DNA from 2 places in the Mesorhizobium australafricanum genome. Region 2 is predicted to be linked to the other one. Evidence: riboswitches for the same ligand, from Rfam matches in the RefSeq annotation. Region 2 holds a riboswitch; the other holds the start of a gene.
What was found. Region 2 has a riboswitch for thiamine pyrophosphate ahead of thiC (phosphomethylpyrimidine synthase ThiC). Riboswitches for the same ligand answer to the same signal wherever they lie in the genome.

Region 1 (5,762 bases), on a different contig from region 2:
CGGGCGCAATCACGCTGGTGACGGTGCGGTCGAGGAAGTCGCGGTCGTGGCTGACCAGGATCACGGTTCCGGCAAAGCCCGCGACCAGTTCCTGCAGCAATTCCAGCGTCTCCATGTCGAGATCGTTGGTCGGCTCGTCGAGCACCAGCAAGTTCGCCGGCCTGGCCAGAACGCGGGCGAGCAACAGCCGCGCCCGCTCGCCGCCGGAAAGCTCGCGCACCGGCGTGCGTACCTGCTCCGGCTTGAACAGGAAATCCTTCATGTAGGAGACGACGTGGCGCTGCTCGCCATTGATGACGAGGTTCTCGCCGCGACCGTCGGTCAGGTAATGCGCCAGGGTCTCCTGCGGGTCGACCGCCTCGCGCTTCTGGTCGAGCGTTGCGATCTCCAGATTGACGCCGAGCCGCACACCGCCGGCATCCGGCGCCAGCTCGCCGGTCAGCATCTTCAGAAGCGTCGTCTTGCCGGCGCCGTTCGGTCCGACCAGGCCGACCCTGTCGCCGCGCTGGATGCGGGTCGAGAAACCCTTGACCACGGTGAGGTCGCCAAAGCTCTTGTCGATGCCCTTGGCCTCGACCACCAGCTTGCCCGATTCGGCGGCATCGCTCGCCACCATAGTCGCGGTGCCTTCGGCGCCGCGATGGCTGCGGAAGCGCTGGCGCATGGATTGCAATTCGCCGAGGCGGCGCATGTTGCGCTTGCGCCTGGCCGTCACGCCATAACGCAGCCAGTGCTCCTCCCGCACGATCTGGCGGCCGAGCTTATGCTGCTCGCGCTCTTCCTCTTCCAGCACCTGGTCGCGCCATTCCTCGAAATGGGCAAAGCCCTTGTCCAGCCGGCGGGTCTCGCCGCGATCGAGCCAGACCGTGGCGCGTGTGACGCGCTCGAGAAAGCGACGGTCGTGCGAGATCAGGATCACCGCCGAGGAGGTGCGGGCAAGTTCTTCTTCCAGCCATTCGATGACCGACAGGTCGAGATGGTTGGTCGGCTCGTCGAGCAGGAGGATATCGGGCTCCGGCGCCATGACGCGGGCAAGGGCGGCGCGACGCGCCTCGCCGCCGGAAAGGTCGTTCGGCCGCTCCTCGCCGGTAAGGCCGAGATGTTCCATCAGATAGGTGGCGCGATGCGGATCGTCGGCCGGGCCGAGGCCTGCCTCGACATAGGCGCGCACGCTGGCAAAACCATCCATATCCGGCATCTGCGGCAGATAGCGGACCGTTGCCGAAGGCTGGCGGAACACCTCGCCGTCCTGCGGCTCGATCATACCGGCGGCGATCTTGAGAAGCGTCGATTTGCCCGACCCGTTACGCCCGACCAGCGCGATCTTCTCGCCGGCGGATGCGCTGAGTGCCGCACCGTCGAGCAGCGGCGTGCCGCCGAAGGTCAGTTTAATGCCGTCGAGATTGAGGAGTGGCGGCGCCATGTCAACTTTCTGGAAATGTCAGCTTTCAGGAAGGGGATAGGGGTGGGCCAGAAGCATCGCCCGACCGCGCTCAAGCGCGACGCCAAGCCGCCCTTTGACCTCGTTTGATATAGTGAGCGAGGAGCCGAACGCCACCTCGACGCGGTCGAGCGGCCATTTGGCGCCGGTGACCGTCAAGCCCGAAAGCTCGGAGAAGCCGAGCACCGAAAACAAGGTGCCGTCATCATAATCGAAGCTGGCCTTGCCAGGCAGGATGGGAACGCCCTCCTGCGCGCCGCTGGTCAGCAGCACTCGCGTGCCGGCAGCAGCCAAGCGCAGGGCCAGCGCCAGATGCAGGAACGCATGGTCGGCGCGCTTGCCGCCAAAGGCGCCGGCAAGCACGAGACTGGTGGCGCCGCGCTGGAGTGCTTCCGCTATGGCGAGCTCGCCATCGGTCATGTCCTTCTCGGCCGGAAAGACCTTGCGCGGCACGGCGGCCAGATCTTTCGGCAGGTCCGCCGGCACCGAATCGAAATCGCCGACCCAGAGCTCCGGCACCAGGCCAAGCAAGCGGGCATGGCCGATGCCGGCGTCCGCGGCGATGACGCGCGAAGCCTCGATCTGGCGTTCGAGCCGGGGCGTGCGGATGAGCTCGCCGCCAAGCAGGATGGTGAATGTGCCCATGGCCGTGGCCCTTACCAGCCCGCCGCGCGAAACGGAAGCCGGCCGCAGATGTCCGGCAAACTTCCGCTTGCGCGCTGCTTCGGCCGGGCCTATCTGTCGAAACGCTCTAACGGGGTGCCGGACGTGATCCGGCTGAGAGGCGAAAAGCCAACCCGCTGAACCTGATCCGGTTTGTACCGGCGGAGGGATTAGACGTTTCGGACCATCCGGCGCCTCAATTCCTTGTCACTCGAACGAAGGAGGCGCCGATGCGCGCGATGTTGTCCAAGCTTATTCTCGCAACTGGCCTTGTTTCGCTTCTGGCAGGCGTTGCGCCTGCCACCGCAAAGGACAAGCTCACCGTCTATACCTATGAAAGCTTCACGGCCGACTGGGGCCCCGGACCGGCCGTCAAGAAGGAATTCGAGGCCGAATGCGGCTGCGATCTCGAATTCGTCTCGGTGGCCGACGGCGTCGCCTTGCTCAACCGCGTCAAGCTGGAGGGTGCCAGCACCAAGGCCGACATCGTGCTCGGCCTCGACACCAACCTGACCGCAGACGCCAAGGCGAGCGGCCTGTTTGCGCCGCATGGCGAAGTGTCCGGCATCAATGTGCCCGGCGGCTGGAAAGACGACACTTTCGTGCCCTTCGACTACGGCTATTTCGCCGTCGTCTACGACACCGAGAAGCTGAAGACGCCACCGAAGAGCCTGAAGGAACTGGTCGAGGGCGCCGGCACGGACAAGATCGTGATCCAGGATCCGCGCACTTCGACGCCGGGCCTCGGCCTGCTTCTGTGGGTGAAGTCGGTCTATGGCGACAAAGCACCCGAAGCCTGGGCAAAGCTCAAGCCGAAGGTGCTGACGGTGACGCCGGGCTGGAGCGAGGCCTATGGCCTGTTCACCAAGGGCGAGGCGCCGATGGTGCTGTCCTATACCACCTCGCCGGCCTACCACATGGTGGCCGAGAATACCGAGCGCTACCAGGCGGCCTCCTTCGAGGAAGGCGAGTACCTGCAGATCGAGGTCGCCGGCATCACCACGACGGGTGCTGCGAACCCGCTGGCGCAAAAGTTCATCGACTTCATGACCGGGCCGAAATTCCAGGACGTCATTCCGGAAACCAACTGGATGTTCCCGGCCGGCAAGACCGACAAGCCGCTCAACCCGGCCTTCGACAAACTGGTCAAGCCGACCAAGACCTTGCTGTTCACCCCGCAAGAGGTCGCGGCCAACCGCAAGGCGTGGGTGGATGAATGGCTGGCGGTGATGAGCAAGTAACTGGTCTTGGTTATCATCCTTCCAAGATGATTGCTCTACGGCGCCCCCCTCTGTCCTGCCGGACATCTCCCCCTCTAGGGGGGAGATTGGCTGGCACGCCGGCTTTCGCCAATCGGCGACATTGCAGGCAAGAGTGGGGCGTCAAAGCTGCTGATCTCCCCCCTAGAGGGGGAGATGTCCGGCAGGACAGAGGGGGGCGCGAAGGAACGCTAAGCTTCCCAAGTCAAATGGTGCAGCGTGCATTCCGCCGCTCGCCCTGACTCCCGCATCACCGCCGGCGTCGCCGCGCTTGCGGCCATCGCTGCGCTCATCGGCGGCGCTTTCGCCGGTCTTGCCCTCGAAGGCGCGCATGATCTCTCGGGCGCTGCCGCTGCCTTCGACGGCTACCTCTTCCGCATCGCCCGCTTCACGCTGTGGCAGGCGCTGCTGTCGACGCTGCTGTCGGTCGCGCCGGCGCTGCTGGTGGCACGCGCCTTGTCGAGACATCCGGCCTTTGCCGGCCGCCGCCTGATCCTGCAACTGTTCACGGTGCCGCTGGCCCTGCCGGCAATCGTCGCCGCGCTCGGCATCCTGGCGCTCTATGGCCGGGCCGGGTACTTCGCCGGCGTCTTCGCCGCGCTTGGCGGCGGGGAGTGGCCGGGGATATACGGCCTCTCCGGCATCCTTGTCGCCCATGTCTTCTTCAACCTGCCCTTGGCCGCGCGCCTGTTCCTCGAGGCGTTGGGGACCATTCCCGCTGACCAGTGGCGGCTGGCGAGCCAGCTTGGCATGGGCGCCCGGCCAGCCTTCCGGCTGATCGAATGGCCGGTGCTGCGCGCGGCGCTGCCGGGGATCGCGGGGCTGGTCTTCATGCTCTGCATCACGTCCTTCACCATCGTGCTGACGCTGGGCGGCGGTCCGGCGGCGACGACGCTGGAGGTCGCCATCTACCAGGCGCTGCGCTTCGACTTCGATCCGGCGCGCGCCGTGGTGCTGACGCTGCTGCAGGTCGCGCTGACCTTCATCGTGGTCATCGTGCTCACGCGGCTTGGCGCCAACACGGTCGGCGATGCCAACCTGCCGGTGGCGCCGCGCCGCTACCTTTCGGCGGGCAGGGCGGAAAGCATGCTGAACGCCGGCCTTATCGCGCTTGCCCTGCTATTCGTTGCCGGACCGATGGTGGCGACCGTGCTTTCAGGTCTGGAGGCCGATCTCGGCCGGCTGGGGGGTGAAGCGGCGGTGCGTCGCGCCACCCTCACCAGCGCGGGCCTCGCCTTGCTGGCGGCGCTGCTCAGTGTGACGTTGTCGCTGGCGCTGATCGCGGCGCGGCGCGCGCTGGCCCTGCGGCGCAGCCCGGGCAGCGCCATGGGCCTACTCGAACATGCCGCCGACACCGGCGCCGGCTTCGTGCTGGTCGTGCCGCCGATCGTGCTCGGCGCCGGCTGGTTCCTGGCGCTGCGCGGGGTCACCGATGTCTTTGCCATCGCGCCGATCATGGTCGTCGCCGTCAACGCGGTGATGGCGATGCCCTTCGCCATCCGGGCCATTCGCCCCGCCTATGACGCGGCCAGCGAACGCCACGAGCGGCTTTGCCTGGCGCTCGGCATATCCGGCTGGACCCGGCTGCGCCTGGTCGACTGGCCGTCGCTCAGGCGGCCTTTGGCCACCGGCTTTGCCTTCGCCATGGCGCTGTCGCTTGGCGATCTTGGCGTGATCGCGCTGTTCGGCAGCGATTCCGTGCAGACCTTGCCCTATCTTCTGCTGGCGCGCATGGGCAGCTACCGGACGGCCGATGCGGCGGGACTTGCCTTGCTGCTCGGCCTCGTCTGCCTGATGCTGGTGATCGTCGCGGACTGGTTGGGGCGGGAAGGAAGGTCATGACGACGACCATCTACGGCACCGCCGCGCAAAAGGGCCTCGCTGTTGCGCTGGATGGCGTCTCGTTCAGCTATGGCGAGGCGTCCTTCCGCTTCGACGCCGAATTCGCCGCCGGCAGGATCACCGCCATCATGGGACCGAGCGGCTCCGGCAAGTCGACGCTGCTCAATCTGATAGCTGGCTTCGAAACGCCTGGTACAGGCAAGGTGCTGATCGGCGGCATCGATCTCGGCAACGCGCCGCCTTCGGCGCGGCCGGTGTCGATGGTGTTCCAGGAAAACAACCTGTTTGCGCATCTTTCGGTCGCAGCCAATGTCGGGCTCGGCCGCTCGTCCTCGCTGAAGCTCGGTGACGCCGATCGGGCGGCGGTCGTCGAGGCGTTGGCGCGGGTTGGCCTGGCGGGCAAGGAAAAGCGGCTGCCGCGCGAGCTTTCCGGCGGCGAGCGGCAGCGCGTGGCGCTGGCGAGAGTGCTGCTGCGCGACCGGCCGGTATTGCTGCTCGACGAACCTTTCGCGTCGCTCGGCCCGGCGCTGCGCGACGACATGCTCGACCTTGTCGCC
Region 2 (5,762 bases):
GGTCGCGAGGTGACCGTTTGTCGATGACGATTTCACGATCCCGCAAATGCGGCGCCGAAACGGGATTGACGTTACTCATCGCGGCGGTCGTTTCGCTCCGACAATGACGTTCGGCCGCTGCCACCTGTGCTGAGACGGCCAGTCGTCGCCCGAGTAGGCGGAAATCTTTGAGCGAGACACTCAGCAGAATCCGTTTTCGGCAAAGTGTGGCTTGCAGCATCAATTTTCAGGGAATAGGTTATAGACTTCTAGACTGCTAGTCGCTTTGGACAAGAAGGGGACCCCAATTTTCGTGGCAGCGGCGCAGCAGAACCAATTTTCAGGCCCTGTTATCGTTTTTCAGGAAATTCGGCTTCCCGAGACGGCGACGCCGGCCGGCTACAGCGCCTTGATCGGAGCCTACGATCTCGCCGTGCCCTTGCCGCGAACGTTGTCCGCCACCGGCCAGCATCATCGCATCAGCGAACGGAATGGCTGGCGGATCATGACGCCCCGCCATGCTCCACATGCAACCCTCGAAGGCCACCTGACCTTCGCGCTTAAGTACGAAGGGCTCGACCTTGCCGTCCTCAAGCGGCTCTTCCAGGTGACCGGTCCCGCGCCGATCGAGGCGCTGGTCCGTGAAAGCCCGAGCGGCAGTTATGCCCGCCGGATCTGGTTTTTATATGAATGGCTGACAGGCGCCCGTCTCGATCTCCCAGATGCTGATGCCGGACGCTATGTTCCGGTCCTCGATCCCGAGATGCAGTGGTCCGGACCCGAGAAAACCGTCTCGCGCTACCGCGTAAAGGACAATCTCCCCGGTACGCCTGAGTTCTGCCCTCTGGTATTCCGCACCAAGACGCTCGAAAAATTCATCGACCTTGAGCTGCCGCGACGCGCGGAGGCAATCGTAGCGGACGTGCCGCGCGACCTCCTTGCTCGGACCGCCGCCTTTCTTTTGCTCAAAGACTCCCGATCAAGCTACGCGATCGAGGGCGAGCGCCCGCCGGAAGATCGCATCCAACGCTGGGGCCGCGCTATCGCCGAAGCTGGTCGGCAACCGATTGATCGCGATGAGCTGCTTCGACTGCAAAGAATTGTCCTCGGCGATGCCCGATTCGTTAGACTTGGCTTTCGAAAGGAGGGAGGCTTCGTCGGTGAGCATGACAGGGAGGATCGCATGCCCCTGCCCGATCACATCAGCGCTCGGCCTGAGGACCTGCCGCGGCTGATTGATGGGATGGAGGCCTTCGATCAAGGCCCCGCGCAAAACCTTGATGCAGTCATCGCCGCCGCTATCCTTGCCTTCGGCTTTGTCTACATCCATCCATTCGAGGACGGAAACGGCCGTATTCACCGCTATCTAATCCATCACATCCTTGCCACGCACGGATTCAATCCGCCGGGAATTGTGTTTCCCGTCTCGGCCGCGATCCTGGACCAGCTAGACGAGTACCGGCGCGTGCTCGAGAGCTATTCCCGGCGCCTTCTGCCATTGGTCCACTGGGAAGCGACGCCGCAATTCAACGTCCGGGTACTGAATGACACCGGGGATTTCTACCGCTTCTTTGATGCAACCCCGCACGCCGAATTCCTCTATGCCTGCGTTCAGCGAACCATCGAACGGGATCTTCCCAACGAAACCGCGTTTCTGAAGCGCTACGATCAGTTCCGGCAACAGGTGGATGCCTTTATCGACATGCCCGAGCGGCTGATCGATCTGCTCTTCCGTTTCCTCCACCAGAATGGCGGCCAGCTATCGAACCGCGCCCGCCAAAAGGAATTCGCCGCGCTGACTAATGATGAGGCAAGGCGGATCGAAGCGATCTACGCGCAAACCTTTGGTGCCGATTGACGGCGTGATCATCGCAAGAATCGAACTTTCAGCTCGGTGATTTGACAGTCTTCCGGCATTATTTAGCTCACACCTAAAAAGAATCGGGTCAACGAATGGCGTACGTATGGTGCGGTATGGGTGAGCCGCACGTCATATCCGCACTGGTAGCAAATCGTGCTGAACTGGCGGGTGCAGCTCTCACATCTGGTAAAGCCAAGGCCGAAGCGATCGGCGCCCAGATCGCACACGTTGACGCAGTGCTGTTCCTGTTCGGATATCGCGGCGATCCGCGCGACATCAAGCCCAAGGGCAAGCACTCTATATCTTCAAGCGGCGGGAGCTGCCGCGCCTCATGGCGCAAGTCGGACCGCAAGGAACCAACCGGGAAATCGCCCTGCGCGTCATCGAGGCGAAGGGATGGGATGCCGGCGACCGCACTTTGGTCGCTAAGGTGGCGAGTGCCATAAGAAGTTCCAAGAATTGGGACCGTCGCCGAAGAATGAACGCCCTTTAATTGGCTGCGCCGCCCCTGTTCGGTCGCAAATACATAGCCTTCAATATCAGATAGAGCCCCTTTCGGTCGACGGCACCGCCCAATAGGTAATTGAGCAAATCGTGGCGCATATCGGCCGTCATCGGTTGGCGGTATGGGATGGCTCGGTCCGTACGATTTCTTTCGAACCAATTAATAATTAGGAGGCAAAAATCGAGCGCAAGGATAGATTCCCTCCCGTCGATTAGGTCCTGCCTAGCGGTGGCTTTCTGCTCGTCGCTTCCTTTGAAATCGTACGGCACGTCCTCATTATATTCGTGGTCGAAGAAATTGCCCAAGAAGGGCTCTGAATTCAGATTAAAAAGGAGCAGGGCACAAATTTTTACGTGAGACAGCCGCGTCGTTTTTTCAGAGGTTTCCTCTGAAAGCCATTGCTGGTTGTCGGCCACCCACTGAGCGTGAATCTGCTTTGTGACGTTCGGAATGAAATGGGCTTCGAGTCCATGCACTTTGAAATTGGCGTAACAGAACTCGCGGAAAGCGTAGTTGAAAGATTCGTAGTCGGCGAGCCATTCATCCAACTTATTTTCATCGAACGGAATCATACAGGCGAGAACTCCAAGCCCCAAAGCAAGAGGGCGAAGGTTGGTAAACCTTCGCCCTCTAAAAGGAAATAAAAAAACGGGGTTACGCGGCGGTTTTCACCGTCTCGTTTACCAATTCGACGGTAGACACATACCCGAGGGTTTTGTCAGGATCCGATTTGATAACGGCGCGACCATTTTCGTACAGCTTTTTAAATCTGGAAATGTCGCGCGGAAGGGCGCACCGTTCAGCGCTCTTCGGCAAGCCTCTCTCTGGCATCATCGTTCTCCCGGTCCTGTCCCTAGCTTGGGCCGTCTGTCGTGGCGGCGCCATACAAGCAACGCACATATTTGTCAATTTTCGGCAAATATGCAACGTGCATTTAGACGCATTTGAAATGCGTTGGCCGTCATTTGGTTGCCGTTTCGACGATTATCGATGCGAAAAGCGATTAAATTTTGTCCACGTTTCGCTGCCAATATCCAGTCCACACTCGGCTGATTGGGTGATTAAGCGAGGCGTGGCCGAAAGCTTCTTCTCCCCGCCTGCGACGCGCTGAGATCGGCACCCATCATCAAGTCAGCGGTCGCTATCTTCATGCGACGGCGAGATACTGCTCGCCATTGCTTACAACGGCGGTTGTCCTCACGCCATGCCATCTCTGCTGCGTAGGCAAGCGTCCCCGTGGCTGGTCTCGGGCGTGCGATTTGTCGCAGCCATGTGCGCGAACTTTTCCCGCAGTTTGATCAGCAGACGATCAGCGCTGCGGCCTGAAGGCGCTTGACAAAGCGGCGCCGGCCCGGTCAGTTTGAAAGCATTCACCAGGGGAGTCCCGGCAAGGGGCTGAGATACTGCTGGCTTTTGCGGCGCAGTGACCCGTTGAACCTGATCCAGTTCATACTGGCGTAGGGACGGTGCAAGCGCTTGCGGGAGATCATGCCCGAGGACCTGTCTCATGCAGCAGGTCGAAGCGTCCTTTCATCCTTCCGGCACAGAACTGGGTCTCCAATGCAACGAGCAAAGGAGCCTCAAATGAATGCCTTGACCCCCACCGTATCGACCGGGCCGCTGCCGGCCTCGCGGAAGATCCACAAGTCCGGCGTCCTCCATCCGCAGATCAGGGTGCCGATGCGCGAGATCGCCGTTCACCCGACTGCCGGCGAGCCGCCGGTGACGGTCTACGATCCGTCAGGCCCCTATACCGACCCCGCGATCGAAACGGACATCGAAAAGGGCGTTGCCCGGCTTCGCCAAGACTGGATCGTGGCGCGCGGCGATGTCGTGCCCTATGACGGCCGCCATGTCAGGCCGGAGGACAACGGATTTGCGACAGGCGAGCGCCTGACGCAGGAATTTCCGATCCGCAACCGTCCGCTGAGAGCCAAAGCCGGCAAGGCCATCACCCAGCTTGCCTATGCGCGCGCTGGCATCATCACGCCCGAGATGGAATTCGTCGCCATCCGCGAGAACCTTGGCCGCGAGATGCTGCGGAGCAAGCTGCAACAGGATGGCGAGGCGTTCGGCGCATCGATCCCGGATTTCGTCACACCGGAGTTCGTGCGCGACGAGGTGGCGCGCGGCCGCGCGATCATTCCTGCCAACATCAACCATCCCGAAAGCGAGCCGATGATCATCGGCCGCAACTTCCTGGTGAAGATCAACGCCAATATCGGCAACTCCGCCGTCACTTCCTCGATGGCCGAAGAGGTCGAAAAGATGGTCTGGGCGATCCGCTGGGGTGCCGACACTGTCATGGACCTCTCGACGGGCCGCAACATCCACAACATCCGCGAATGGATCGTGCGCAATTCGCCGGTGCCGATCGGCACGGTGCCGCTCTACCAGGCGCTGGAGAAGGTGGGCGGTGTCGCCGAGGATCTGAGTTGGGAAGTCTATCGCGACACGCTGATCGAGCAGGCCGAGCAGGGCGTCGACTATTTCACCATCCATGCCGGCGTGCGGCTGCATTACATCCCGCTGACCGTCGACCGGGTCACGGGCATCGTTTCTCGCGGCGGCTCGATCATGGCGAAATGGTGCCTGCACCATCATCGCGAAAGCTTCCTCTATGAGCATTTCGAGGAGATCTGCGACATCGCCAGAGCCTATGACGTCTCCTTCTCGCTCGGCGACGGGCTTCGTCCCGGCTCGATCGCAGACGCCAATGACCGAGCCCAGTTCGCCGAGTTGGAAACGCTTGGCGAATTGACGAAGATCGCCTGGGCAAAGGACTGCCAGGTGATGATCGAGGGCCCTGGCCATATTCCCATGCACAAGATCAAGCAGAATATGGACAAGCAGCTCGCCGTCTGTGGCGAAGCGCCATTCTACACGCTGGGGCCGCTGACCACGGACATAGCGCCGGGCTATGACCACATCACCTCGGGAATCGGCGCCGCCATGATCGGCTGGTTCGGCACGGCCATGCTCTGCTATGTGACGCCGAAGGAACATCTCGGCCTGCCGGATCGCAACGACGTCAAGACCGGCGTGATCACCTACAAGATAGCCGCGCATGCCGCCGACCTTGCCAAGGGGCATCCCACGGCGAAGATCCGCGACGACGCGCTTTCGCGGGCGCGGTTCGAGTTCCGCTGGGAAGATCAGTTCAACCTGTCGCTGGATCCCGAAACCGCGCGCTCGATGCATGACGAAACCTTGCCCAAGGAAGCGCACAAGGTGGCGCATTTCTGCTCGATGTGCGGACCGAAATTCTGCTCCATGCGCATCTCCCACGACATCCGCGCCGAAGCCCAGAAGGAGGGGATGGCGGCGATGGCAGAGAAATATCGCGCGGGCGGCGATCTCTATATGCCCGTCGAAACGCTCGGGGCAGAAAAACAGGCTTTGGCGCAGAAAGATCAG

Region 1: linked by a shared signal. The riboswitch ahead of thiB (thiamine ABC transporter substrate binding subunit) and the one ahead of thiC (phosphomethylpyrimidine synthase ThiC) in region 2 are both predicted to bind thiamine pyrophosphate.

The regions. Positions count from the first base shown of each region.
Region 1 is NZ_JAVIIT010000031.1:2,029-7,790, reverse strand. Features, by position in the region: gene RFM98_RS30495 (ABC-F family ATP-binding cassette domain-containing protein) at 1-1,423, opposite strand, end outside; gene RFM98_RS30490 (thiamine diphosphokinase) at 1,442-2,086, opposite strand; TPP riboswitch at 2,187-2,291, shown strand; gene thiB (thiamine ABC transporter substrate binding subunit) at 2,344-3,345, shown strand; gene thiP (thiamine/thiamine pyrophosphate ABC transporter permease) at 3,583-5,205, shown strand; gene thiQ (thiamine ABC transporter ATP-binding protein) at 5,202-5,762, shown strand, end outside.
Region 2 is NZ_JAVIIT010000011.1:95,592-101,353, forward strand. Features, by position in the region: gene RFM98_RS21125 (Fic family protein) at 293-1,837, shown strand; gene RFM98_RS21130 (hypothetical protein) at 2,330-2,917, opposite strand; TPP riboswitch at 3,711-3,827, shown strand; gene thiC (phosphomethylpyrimidine synthase ThiC) at 3,930-5,762, shown strand, end outside.